3 linked regions of the Terriglobus roseus genome follow. The protein of the gene in region 2 binds, or shares a complex with, the protein of the main gene of each other region. Links are inferred from orthologs where the notes say so. Each region holds a gene or a part of one and is shown on either strand. Other genes may lie near its edges.

Region 1 (4,191 bases), 890 kb from region 2 along the record:
CTCGGACTACAAGCCCAGCCCGGACGGCCCTTCAGCCGACGGCAAATCTCTCCAACTCGTCCGCGAGCAGGGCAAGCAGCTAGCTGATACCCACACCAAGCCCGTTGCCTTCATCTCCGGCGACAGTGGCACCGCGGAAGCGAAACTGGCCGATGGCCGCACGCTCCCCGTGTCGTACAGCGTAGACACGGCGCGGCCCGCATTAGACCTCCTCCGCAAGACCTTAAAGGCCGACAGCGGCTCCGGCATCCCGTTGACTCTCAGCAGCGAGGACGCCATCCCCCTCAACGCCAAGTTGACGCTTGCCCTTCGTTCTCGTTTCCCGGAACGCTTTCCCCGCAGCGAAAAGATTGAAGTGGCATTGACTGACGGTTCGTTGAAAGCCACCCTGTCCCTCGCCGACGGCTCTGTCGTCCTGCAGGACAGCCACACGGCCCTCGCCTTCCTGACGCCCGCCAAGACCTTCGGCCCGTCCGCCTTCGGTCCCATCCAGGTGCGCGCTGTCGGTAACGACGGAACCACAGGCGACTGGATTCCCCTCGGAACGCTCGTGCGCACTCCCGTGATCACAGGCGTGACCTGCACACGTGCCACACCGAAAGAAGATCCTAACGACCCCGGATGCCAGATCAACGGCAAAGACCTGTATCTGCTGGGTTCTGTCGCCACCGACAACAGTTTCCAGAACGAAACGGAAGTTCCCCTGGGCTTCGCTGGCGACTCCATCTCCGTACCTCGCCCCGCGGACAACCACACGCTGTACCTCAAGCTCCGCGATGATCCAGATGTCGTCAGCACAGTGACCGCGATCGTGCCACCGTCGCCGCGAAGGAGCGCCACTCCCGCAAGCGCAACTACCGCACCTGCGACAACGCCGCCTGCCAACGGCCCTCAACCCGATGCGGCAATACCGCAGGCTGCGGCCACGCCTGGGCCAGCCGGGGCCGCGCAGCAGTAACGCTACTGAGCCGCCTTCACCGTCAGCGATTGCAAATTACGAGCCCAGCGCGCAGGCCGCTTGTCTTCCGACAGAACCAGCTTGAACGCACCATCCTGCGTCAGCGCCGCACCATCCAGCGCATCCGCAACAATGCTCTGACCATTGCGGCAATCCGGATTGGTGTCACAAAGCGTGATGGCCACCTGAAAGCCATCCGTAGCACCGGCAATGATCAGCGTCATATTGCCCGACACCTTCGGCCCCTCACCCTTCGCAGGCGCAACCATCGCCAGCAAATCCTTCACCGCAACGCCAGAGTAGCTCTCGTCCTTGTTCGTATGAACGTTGTGGACGTTCACCGTGACATGCGGCAACGCCTTGAAATCCGCAGGTGAAAGCGTCTTCGACGTACCCGAAAGCCCCGTCACCGTCAGCGAAGTAGAAGGCTGTGCCGCAGGCTTGTTCATCGCCATACCGCTTTGCGACACTGGGGGCAGGAAAGCACTCAGCAACGCGCAGGAAAGCACCGCAGACTTCATCATTTCGACACCCCAAACAGAACACCATTCTGGTTATTCCGAATGCATCGTGTGTAGTTGTAAAGAAACGTATCGCGCTGGCGAGAGTAGTCTTCAATCGTCTTGATGTGGCTCTGCTTCGGGTTCAGCAGGTAAATCGTCGACACCACATGAGTCGTGTCATCCATCAGCATGTAGATGCCCAGCGTGTTGCCCGAAATCGCTTTGCGATCCAACCCCGTAACGTTGAAGGCGCTGATGCGGGCAGGGCGTGTGGTGTTCTTCGCAACGCCCTTGTCTGAAGCCACAATGTCGTCAAAATCTTCCAGCAGATAGCGCTTGTTGAGGGCATAGTTGTCCGGCGGCAGCTGCTCCACTTTCACGCTGACATACGGGTCGGCTCCGGGGTAGGAAAACGTGATGCGGCGACCGGCCAGCAGCGGAACGCTCTTTTCACCCTGCTTCGTCTTTGCCGGGCGATCCCGCACGTCCGGCGGCATGGGCTGGACGTCCGTAACGGAAAGGCCATCAGGGAACGAGCAGGATTCGTAGGGGCGCAGTGCCGGATTTTCTTTCTGTGCGGCGGCGACTACGGGCGAAAACGCGATCAGGACGGCAAGAACGGTACGCAAAGATGCCATAGAGAGAACACTAACGGAGCAGGCATCGTATACTCAAGCCATGTCAGTCGTGAAGAACATTGCCGGCATTGCCAAGGGCATGAGCATCACTTTCAAAGAGATGCTGCAACCGTCTGAGGTTGAGAACTACCCCGACGGTCCGGGACCAATGCGCGGCGCCATCTTCCAGGAGCGTTTCCGCGGCAAGCACCAGCTTCAGCGCGACGAAAACGGTCTGGAAAAGTGCGTAGCCTGCTTCCTGTGCGCCGCGGCCTGCCCATCGAACTGCATTTACATCGAGGCAGCAGAGAACACTGAGGAACAGCGCATCTCCTCAGCCGAGCGCTACGCGAAGGTTTACAACATCGACTACAACCGCTGCATCTTCTGCGGTTACTGCGTTGAAGCGTGCCCCACCGACGCCATTACGCATGGCCATGGATTTGAGCTGGCAAGCCTCAACGCGACCAACCTTGTCATGCGTAAGGAAGATCTGCTAATGCCGACCCCAGCAGGCGCATTGAAGCCCGGCAGCAGCGAAGATCAAGTCGAGTTGCTGTCATAATCAGTGTGTCTGAGCGATAGCTGTCGAAAGAGCTTTCAGAGTTGAGATAGGGTGGGTCAGGTCAAAACCGTTCCACCCTTTCATTATTTTTCCGTCCTGAATCTCTACCCAGCTGATTCCGTTGAAGGCAATCGTTCTTCCCGTGGGTGAGAAGCCCAGCCCTTCGCCAGTATGCGTCATACTCACATGCCATCGACTGGCCACCCTGTTGCCTTCCACAATCACGTCATCCACCACCACGTGAATGTTGCTGAAATTCGCGTGGAAGTGTTCGACAGTCTTCTTGAAATCATCAAATCCCACAGTTTTACCAACGTCAGGAAAGTCATAGCAGACCACGTCGCGAGAAAGCATCTCATCCAGCGACGCTTCTTTGTAGTCATTCCAAACGTCATCAAACCAGCGGTGCGTGAACGTGCGAAGATCCTGTGCCATGGGCGTCCTCCGTTGTGCGCAAGGTAGCACTTTCATAACGAATTCAACCATCAAAAATTGTTAGATTTCTGTTGAGGCATTCCATGACTGATAAGCAAGGTTCGGAGGCAATTTCGGCTTCCACTGATGTTTTTGACAGTAACAACCCATTCTTTGCCGCAAGCACGCTGCCGTTTTATGCTCCGCCCTTTGACCTGATCCGCGACGAACATTACATGCCCGCATTTGAAACGGGAATGGCGCAGGCGCGGTCTGAGGTTGACGCAATCATCGCGAACGCAGAAGCTCCGTCGTTTCAGAACACGATTGTCGAGCTTGAGAAAACCGGCGAGTTGCTGAACCGCGTAGCGCATGCGTTTTACGCCGTGTCCGGTGCAGATACCAATGCAACCCTGCAACAGTTGCAGCAGGAAGTAGCGCCCAGGCTCGCAGCGCATAGCGACAGCATCAATCTCGATGAGCGTCTGTTTTCACGCGTGAAGGCTGTGTATGACCAGCGCGAATCCCTCTCGCTCGATGCAGAATCGCTTCGTTTGCTTGAGCTTACTTACGACGGCTTTGTGAAGTCCGGTGCATTGCTAAGCGATCCCGACAAGAACACACTGAAGGCGCTCAATCAGGAACAGTCCACCCTTCAGGCAAAGTTCATTAACTGCGTGTTGGCCGCAATGAAGGAAGGCGGCCTGCAGGTTGCCACACGCGAAGAACTGGATGGTCTGAGCGACGCAGAAATCGCAGAAGCAGCAGAAGCCGCAAAGAGCCGCGAGTTGGAGGGCTTTTATCTCACGCTGCAGAACACCACGCAGCAGCCCGCTTTGACATCGCTGAAGAACCGCGAAACACGCCAGGCACTGTGGCAGGCCTCACTGTTGCGTGCAGAAAAGGGCAATACAAGCGATACACGCGAAATGGTCGCTCGGCTGGCACAACTCCGCGCCCAGCGCGCACGCATGCTTAGTTATGAAAACTATGCAGCGTGGAAGCTGAGCGATCAGATGGCGCGCACACCGCACGCTGCCATTGCCTTCCTCGATAACCTCGTTCCTGCTGCGCTCGTTGGCGCAAAGGCAGAAGCGGCGGCAATGCAGGAACTGATCGGGAGCGAGTTTGCGT
Region 2 (4,008 bases):
AGTGGTCGCCCACGGTTTACTTTGATCGTCCGCGTTGCATCCTCTGCTACCGCTGCGTCCGTATGTGCGGCGAAGGCATGGACGTCTACGCTCTCGGCATCCAGAACCGCGGCTCCTCCGCCGTCATCGCACCGAACATCCCCTCATCGCAGACTGAAGACGGCCTCGCCAAGCTCGACTGCGAAGAGTGCGGCATGTGCATTGACGTCTGCCCCGTAGGCGCGCTCACCTCAGACACCTATCGCTACAAGACGCGCCCGTGGGAGATGAACCACGTCGCCACCATCTGCACGCACTGCGGCGATGGTTGCAAGACCACCCTCGGCGTGCGCTCCACCACTGACGGCAGCGAAATCATGCGCGGCGACAACCGCGATAAGTCCGGCCTCAACGGCGACTTCCTCTGCAACAAGGGTCGTTACGGCTTCGACTTCGCCAACTCGCCCCAGCGCATCACGGAGCCCATGCTCCGCCAGGCCAACGGCGAATTCAAGACCGTCACCTGGGACGAGGCTCTCGCCTTCACCGGCAAGAAGCTCGCTGAAATCCGCGACTCGGGCAAGCAGACCGCCGTCATCGGCGGCAACCGCCTCACCAATGAAGAGGCGTACCTGCTGCAGAAGTTCGCACGCACGGTCCTCGGCACCAACAACATTGATCATCACCGCACCGCCGACTACGTCACGCTCGCCGCAGCACTCGCAGGCCACCGCGACCGCTTCGCCTCGCAGCATGACAACGAGAACGCTCCTGCAATCCTCCTCGTCGGTGGCGACCCCACCAACGAAGCTCCTCTGACCGCATGGAACCTGCGCACCAACGTTCGCCTGAACCGCGCCAAGCTGTTTATCGTGAACCACCGCGCCATCAAGCTCCGTCGTCAGGCAAAGAACTTCGCGCAGATCGACGAACTCGGTTACGGCGCAGCCGTTGAAGCTCTCGCCAACGGCACCAGCGACGCGGCCCTCAACACCTTGCGCGACGCCGTCAAGGCAGAGCAGTCGCTCGTCATCCTCATCGGTGACGAACTGCGTGGCGAAGCCCTCAAGCGCCTCATCGACTTCGGCCTCTCGCTGCCCAACACCAAGTTCGCACTGCTCGGCGACTACGTGAACGCGCACGGCGCAGCCGATATGGGCCTGCTGCCCGACATGTTGCCCGGTTACCAGCCGCTCAACGGCCAGCACAACTTCGCAGCCGAGTACGGCGAACGCTTCAACGCAACGCCGGGCCTCGACCTCGTCGGCATCTTCGACGCAGCTAATGCTGGCAATCTCGGCGCGCTCTACATCGTCAACGCGAACCCCGTAGGCCGCTACTCCATCGAACCCGAGTATCTGAAGAACACCTTCGTCGTCACGCACGAGATGTTCCTCACCGAAACCGCGAAGCTCGCAGACGTCATCCTGCCCTGCGCCAACCTCTACGAGAAGTCCGGCTCCGTCACCAACAGCTACGGCGACCTACAACTCGTACAGAAGGCCAGCGATCGCGCCGGTGTCCGCACCGACCTGGAACTGATCGTCCGCGTGGCCGACGCCATGGGCGCAAACATCCGCGAACTCGTTCCCTTCGGCAAAAAGTCCACCGGACTCCGCGCCGACCTGGGTCAGACCCGCGGCGCACAGGCTGGCGAAGCTGATCGTCACGCGGTATGGCTCACCAGCAACAACCTTGAGCCCAAGCTCTCGCCCTTCGATCCGTTTGCGGTTCTCGACGAGATCCAGCGCCTAGTTCCAGGCTACGACCTGCTCCGTCTGCAGCTTCTCAGCGGCAACGACCAGCACCTGTCGCCCGCAGCTCCGGCAGATCTCATTCAGATCGCACCAGCACGCCGCGACCTGATCCTGCCCGCTGACGACACCCTCTTCACCTCCGGCACCCTGGGTCGTTACTCGCCCAAGCTGACCGAACTGGCTGACAAGTACGCTGTAGAACCCGCCGGCATCCCGGCTGACTGATAAGGACATAAGACAGCCGCGATGCATCTGACAGACACGCAAATCTTCATCCTGCTCACGATCCTCAAGATCGTAGTGGTCCTGGTCATCACGCTCACCTCGGTGGCGTACACGGTTCTGCTCGAACGCAAGCTGATCGGCCTCATCCAGAACCGCTGGGGACCCAGCCGCGTCGGCCCCTTCGGCCTCTTCCAGCCGCTGGCTGACGGCATCAAGCTCTTCCTCAAGGAAGACCTCATGCCCTTCGCGGTAGAGCGCCCGCTCTTCGTGCTCGCGCCCATCATCGCGCTCGGCTGCGCTCTTGTTTCCATCGCCGTCGTTCCCTTCGGCAACATGTTCGTGTACCACGGCGTTGACCTCTTCCAGATCTCCGACATCAACATCGGCCTTCTGGTCGTTCTCGGCATCACCTCCATCGGTGTCTACGGCATCGCGCTCTCCGGCTGGTCCTCGAACAACAAGTACTCGCTGCTCGGCTCTCTGCGCGCTTCCGCCCAGGTCATCAGCTACGAACTCGCACTCGGCCTCTCGCTCGTCGGTGTAGTTCTGCGCTCCGGTTCGCTCCGCCTGCGTGACATCGTTGACACCCAGGCCACGCACGGTCTACTGAGCTGGAACATCTGGCCTCAGTTCCTCGGCTTCTTCATCTACCTGATGGCGGCCTACGCGGAAACCAACCGCGCCCCGTTCGATCTTCCCGAAGCCGAATCGGAACTCGTTGCCGGATACCACACCGAGTACTCATCCATGAAGTTCGCCATGTTCTTCATGGCGGAATACGCGAACATGATCACGGTCTCCTGCGTGGCTACGCTGCTCTTCTTCGGCGGCGCGTCCTCCCCGCTCGGCAACCTGCTGCCGGAAACCTTCGGTGGCCCGATCCTGATGCACCTCTTCCCCGTGCTCTGGTTCGTCTTCAAGGTCTTCTGCTTCCTGTTCCTCTACATCTGGGTGCGCTCCACACTGCCGCGCTTCCGTTACGACCAGCTCATGAGCTTCGGCTGGAAGTGGCTGCTGCCACTCTCCATGCTCAACATCGTAGGTACAGCGTTGGTGCTGGCCTTCAAGGGGTAAACCCACTGCAGGGCCTCGGTTACAATCAACACGGAACCGAAACCCCAGCAAACTGCCTTTTAACCGCTTCTTGCAACAGATCGAAGGACTTGCCGGAACGATGCAACTCGCGCTTTTCATCATCTTTGCGGTGCTCTGTGTGGCCGGTGCGCTGAACTTTTTGTTTCAGCGTCACCCCATCAACTCCGCACTCTCGCTCATCGTCGTCATGATGTCGCTCGCCGTCATCTATTGGACGCTGGGAGCGGAGTTCCTTGCGGCCGCCCAGGTCATCGTCTATTCCGGCGCCATCATGGTGCTGTTCACCTTCGTCATCATGCTGCTCAACGCAGGTGAAGAAGACCGAACCCGTGGCTCAAAGGCCGCTTACTTCGCGGGTATCCCGGGAGCCATCGGCGTTGTCGCTCTCCTCGGCTATACGTTCTTCCATGAGAAGGACACCCTGGGTTCCGTCAATCTCGGTGGCCATCTGAACAGCGGCGTCAACAACATGGTTGAGATCAGCAAGACGCTGTTCACTGACCTGCTGCTGCCCTTCGAAGTCACATCGATCCTTATCCTCGTCGCCATCCTTGGCGCTGTGGTTCTCGCACGGAAGGAGCACTAAACACATGGTGCCCATCTACGCCTATCTGGTTCTTGCCGCGGTGCTCTTCACCATCGGCATTGCTTCGTTCCTCATCAAGCGCAACATCATCACCGTCTTCATGTCGATTGAGCTCATGCTCAACGCCGTGAACCTGACGTTCGTTGCGTTCTCGCACGTGCATCACGCCGTGCACGGTCAGATCTTCGTCTTCTTCGTCATGGTGGTTGCCGCCGCCGAAGCCGCCGTCGGTCTCGCCATCATCATCGCTATCTTCCGTACGCGCCAGACGCTGGACGTGGACCGCATCAACCTGCTCAAGAACTAAGCGGAGACGAGATACATACCGATGCCCGCACATCTGCTCTGGCTATTCCCGCTGCTTCC
Region 3 (4,005 bases), 820 kb from region 2 along the record:
GTGTCCTTATCGAACGTGATCGAGCAAAGTGCGCTTGCCTGCGGAGCGGGCGGCGGCGGCGGCGGTGCGATCACACTGACCGTCGTCGTGGCAGAGGCGTTGCGGCCCTTGTCATCGGAGACGTTGCAGGTAACAGTGATCGTGCCCGGAGCTGCGCCGGTGGTCGACAGGGTGGCAGTGGTGCCGCTACCCGAAACCGAACCCGTGGTCGAGCTGTAGCTGTAGGTGTAGTTCACCGGCTTGCCATAGGAGTCCGAAACCACCGAGGTGATCGTGGACGATCCACCAGGCTGAACCGACGACGGCGAAGCCGAGCAGCTCAGTGCCAGTGCAGGAATCGGATTGATGGTGAAAGGAGCCGCGCACTCTGCAAAGCGACCAGCCTTCATGCTCTCGGTCACGGTGCCCTTAGCGTTGTAGCTGCCAGGGTTCATGCCGGTCGTGTCGACGGTAGCCGTGTTGCTGGTGCCTGAGATCTTGCCACCGTCGGAGGTCCACGCATAGGTCGCGGTCTTCTTCGGGTTTACGTTTGCGGCAGTTCCGGTCACAGTGATCGGGTCACCTGCGTACACGCTCGAGGGGCTGGCAACGCAGGAGTACGTTACAGGCGGCGGCGGTACGATGTGGCCGAAGTGCAGCAGGATACCCGAGGAAAGCTGTGCGGAACTGACGTTCGCACGGCCACCAAAGTTACCGTTCGCTGGGCCGTAATCCTCGTGAATGTAGGTGTAATCAGCCTGGAACAGGCGGATGCCGAACATACCATCATGCCAGGGGAGGTTGTAGTCCATACCACCACCAGCAACGAGGGCAGGACCCCACTGATATCCGTGAGAGTAGAACGGGGTACCGGCAGCGAGATCGGAATTTGGGCCACCCAGACGGGCAGCTCCAGCCATCGCGTGACCGAAGAATGTCACCGACTCGGTCGGCAGACGGAAGATCGGACCGGCAGTCACCAGAGGCATCAGAGCATCGTTCTTGCCGCTCGGATGAAATGCTGTAGAAACCTCAACACCGGCATACTTGTTGAAGTAGTAGGCGCCGCTAACAATCGCACCCTTGTCGATCGACGAATAGGTGAGCCCCTGAGGCTTCAGCGATCCATGACCACTCCAGTACGAATAACCCAGGAAAACATCAACGCGTGATGGGTTCGGGCCCTGCGGTGCCGGCGCGGCCGGGGTTGTTTGCGCACCCAGGCTTGCAGCGCCCAGGCTGACTGCGCTGGCGGCCAAAAGTGACCTGCCCAGTTTGCGAAACGGCTGAGAAAACATGCGACTTATCCTCCGCGGAATATCTAATGCCACTTTGTGAGCTCATAACCAAGGCTCACTTGCTAAAGAATGCGATTGAAGTGTATAGCAGCATCTCTCTCACGAAAAGAAATATCTGCACAATAACCGATTCACTTGTTCAACTGATGCTGGTTTACATCAGTACTGCGTTCAAAGCGTCCTTTGCCGAATCCAATCAGTAAACTTTCCGGCAAATGGCGCAATCCTTGTATTTCCTATGCGATGTTCAAACTGTCCTTAATGCTGCCTCGCTCCCGTTGAATTTTTTCCTGGAGCAAAGTAATGGCATACAGAAGCTGTTCAGGACGCGGCGGGCATCCGGGCACGTAAATGTCGACCGGAACGATCTGGTTTACGCCTTGAAGTAGTGCATAGTTGTTAAACACTCCACCGCTGGTGGCGCAGGCGCCCATGCTGATAACCCACTTGGGTTCGGGCATCTGTTCATACAGTCTCCGAATCACCGGAGCCATCTTCTGCGACACGCGGCCAGCGACCACCATCAGATCGCTCTGACGTGGTGACGGACGAAACACCTCCGCACCGAAACGGGCGATGTCGTAACGAGAGCCGCCCATGCTCATCATCTCGATGGCGCAGCAGGCAAGGCCGAAGGTCATGGGCCAGACCGAATTCTTACGAACCCAGTTCACTGCAGCGTCCATGCTGGCCAGAACAACGCCTTCCGGCTGTTCTGGGCCCCAGTTCACCTCGCGCAGTTTTTCCTGGTTCTTGCCCATCGAATCCAGTGAGCCGAAAAAATAACGATCGGATCCTTGCGGTGCTGCCGGGCGTCCGCTACTGGAAGTCTCTTCTGGGGATGTCTTCATGTGCTTCATTTTATGCCACGAAGCCGCATGCGGATACGCCAGCTTGAGTAAAGGTGTCATAAATAACGACAGTTTTACTAGTTGACTTGACGTGATATCTGCGCATCAATGCGTTGGCCTTCTCTGATCATCACCCACCCGAACACGGAACCGCATCCATAGAATCCGTCCCAGCTTCGACGGAGGCGCGCTGGTGTCAACGGTATGGGCAGTCTGCGAAAAGTGCTGGGCAACCGTCGCCGCCATTAGGCCTTGATCTGCCGATCCGCCTGCAATTCTCGCGTCAAGTATCTGCAGCGTGGCAGTGCATGCCTCGGCCAACAGAGGAAACAGCGCCGCTCCTGCGGCAGGGCGGTTCGGCTCTTTCAACGTGGCATCGTATGCCTTCGTGGCAATCGACATCTGCTGGGCTGACGTGAAGAAGTGGAACTCCCGTGGGTTCCAGGCCACTGCGTCCTGCGCACGAAAACTAAAATCGGTTGATATCAACAATGGGTTCGGTGAACGATACGGTGGCGTAGCCAGCTCTGCAAAATCATGCGGCCCACGCGCTCCGGATCCAGGCAACACACGCACAATCCATCCCGATGCGATGTTCTCCAGCAAAAAGGTCTGCTGCGGCCCCAAAGCATGGCGAAAACTGTTCCCTGCCTGCACTTCACCTTCGAACGTCAGAGCAAGGCACCCCTTCTGCGCCACCGCCTGCATTCCCACTCCCAACACGATGGCGACACGCAAAACTGCGCCTTGACCACGTCGCAAATACAAAATCTGTCACCTCTCCGTAACTGTCCTGTACAGTAAACGAAACGAACCATCGCAACGCACCGATTCATCATGGCTTGATAGGCCGCGATGAACAACCGCATCGCACTGTCCTGTGATGTGGCTGACCTCCTTACCTCATCCGTCAGGAAATCTTGCCTCATGCGTGTACCAGGCCGAGCCCTCTGTCGACTCCTCTCTGTGGTTCTGTTCGCCGCCACCGCCTTCACCCTGCCTGCAATGGCACAGACCGTACCGGCCCCAGAACACGGCATGTCCGCCGCGGCTCCTGCTGCCGATGCCCGCATCGCCGCACTGGAGAAGCAGAATGCTGACCTTGCCACTTCGGTCGCAGCAGCCCAATCTGCCGGCGACAACGCGTGGATGCTTGTCAGCGCCGCACTCGTGTTGATGATGAGCGCCCCTGGCCTGGCCCTCTTCTACGGTGGCCTGGTGCGTCGCAAGAACATTCTCGGCACCATGATGCAGACGTTTGCCATGATGGGCGTCATCACGGTCCTCTGGGCTGTCTGCGGCTATTCGTTAGCCTTTGGTGAGAACACAGGCGTCCTTGGCAGCTTCATCGGCTCCTTTCATAACGTCTTCCTGCATGGCGTTGGGCTGATCCCGGACGGTACGTATGTCACGACGGTTCCGCTGCAGACCTTTATGGTCTACCAGCTCATGTTCGCCATCATCACCCCGGCACTCATCACCGGATCAATTGCAGAGCGCGTCAAGTTCTCTGGCATCCTCGCCTTCCTCGTTCTGTGGGCAATCTTCGTCTACAGCCCCATGGCGCACATGGTTTGGGGTAAGGGTGGCCTGCTGAACGCAGCGCTCGGCGGCAAGTTCCCCTGCCTCGACTTTGCAGGCGGCACCGTCGTCCACGTCACCAGCGGCGTCTCAGCGCTCGTTTTCTGCCTCTACCTCGGCAAGCGCAAGGGATTCCCGAAGGAGCCCATGCCGCCCCACTCGCTGGTGCTTAGCTTCATCGGCGCTGCCCTGCTGTGGGTAGGCTGGTTCGGATTCAATGCCGGTTCTGCCTTGAACGCAAGCTCGCTGGCCACCTCCGCTTTCGTCGCCACTCACTTCGGTGCGGCAGCAGCCGC

Evidence for each region.
Region 1: the proteins of nuoH (region 2) and nuoI are in contact, whole or in part, in a cryo-EM structure (PDB 6ZJN), measured with the Thermus thermophilus proteins. The link is inferred for Terriglobus roseus from one-to-one orthologs. Residues at the interface, in WP_096411122.1 of Thermus thermophilus: Arg41, Phe42, Val44, Arg45, Met46, Thr296, Tyr354; in WP_096411123.1 of Thermus thermophilus: Thr2, Leu3, Lys4, Leu6, Ser9, Thr13, Tyr16, Leu17, Val22, Thr23.
Region 3: the proteins of nuoH (region 2) and BLT38_RS10365 are in contact, whole or in part, in a crystal structure (PDB 6Y11), measured with the Thermus thermophilus proteins. The link is inferred for Terriglobus roseus from one-to-one orthologs. Residues at the interface, in WP_096411122.1 of Thermus thermophilus: Arg36, Val44, Arg45, Met46, Gly47, Pro48, Asn49, Arg50, Val51, Leu57, Gln58, Ala61, Asp62, Ile64, Lys65, Ile67, Phe68, Lys69, Glu70, Ile72, Val74, Glu223, Ala224, Glu225, His233, Thr234, Glu235, Tyr236, Ser237, Trp241; in WP_096411117.1 of Thermus thermophilus: Arg16, Glu17, Gly18, Leu24, Leu27, Val28, Trp30, Gly31, Arg32, Asn34, Ser35, Trp37, Thr54, Asp55, Ala56, Asp59, Ala61, Arg62, Phe63, Gly64, Glu66, Val67, Phe68, Arg69, Ala70, Ser71, Arg73, Gln74, Ala75, Asp76.

Annotation. Positions count from the first base shown.
Region 1 is NZ_LT629690.1:2,536,078-2,540,268, reverse strand. What follows is about bases 882-3,870. They hold nuoI (NADH-quinone oxidoreductase subunit NuoI), read left to right. Parts: upstream 882-2,097; coding sequence 2,098-2,643; downstream 2,644-3,870. Other genes in these bases: BLT38_RS10685 (M3 family metallopeptidase), read left to right, coding at 3,162-3,870; BLT38_RS10690 (ester cyclase), read right to left, coding at 2,644-3,078; BLT38_RS10700 (hypothetical protein), read right to left, coding at 1,479-2,099; BLT38_RS10705 (hypothetical protein), read right to left, coding at 961-1,482; BLT38_RS10710 (hypothetical protein), read left to right, coding at 882-958. In the rest of the region: more of BLT38_RS10710, read left to right, coding at 1-881; more of BLT38_RS10685, read left to right, coding at 3,871-4,191. UniProt on the Escherichia coli protein: NDH-1 shuttles electrons from NADH, via FMN and iron-sulfur (Fe-S) centers, to quinones in the respiratory chain. The immediate electron acceptor for the enzyme in this species is believed to be ubiquinone.
Region 2 is NZ_LT629690.1:1,644,008-1,648,015, reverse strand. The notes cover bases 1,203-4,008. They hold nuoH (NADH-quinone oxidoreductase subunit NuoH), read left to right. Parts: upstream 1,203-1,982; coding sequence 1,983-3,035; downstream 3,036-4,008. Other genes in these bases: nuoL (NADH-quinone oxidoreductase subunit L), read left to right, coding at 3,971-4,008; nuoK (NADH-quinone oxidoreductase subunit NuoK), read left to right, coding at 3,647-3,949; BLT38_RS06985 (NADH-quinone oxidoreductase subunit J), read left to right, coding at 3,136-3,642; BLT38_RS06995 (molybdopterin-dependent oxidoreductase), read left to right, coding at 1,203-1,961. Also shown: more of BLT38_RS06995, read left to right, coding at 1-1,202. UniProt on the Escherichia coli protein: NDH-1 shuttles electrons from NADH, via FMN and iron-sulfur (Fe-S) centers, to quinones in the respiratory chain. The immediate electron acceptor for the enzyme in this species is believed to be ubiquinone.
Region 3 is NZ_LT629690.1:2,461,180-2,465,184, forward strand. The notes cover bases 322-3,124. They hold BLT38_RS10365 (NADH-quinone oxidoreductase subunit B), read right to left. Parts: upstream 2,129-3,124; coding sequence 1,514-2,128; downstream 322-1,513. Other genes in these bases: BLT38_RS10360 (OmpA family protein), read right to left, coding at 322-1,277; BLT38_RS10370 (hypothetical protein), read right to left, coding at 2,234-2,896. Outside these bases: more of BLT38_RS10360, read right to left, coding at 1-321; BLT38_RS10375 (ammonium transporter), read left to right, coding at 3,167-4,005. UniProt on the Escherichia coli protein: NDH-1 shuttles electrons from NADH, via FMN and iron-sulfur (Fe-S) centers, to quinones in the respiratory chain. The immediate electron acceptor for the enzyme in this species is ubiquinone.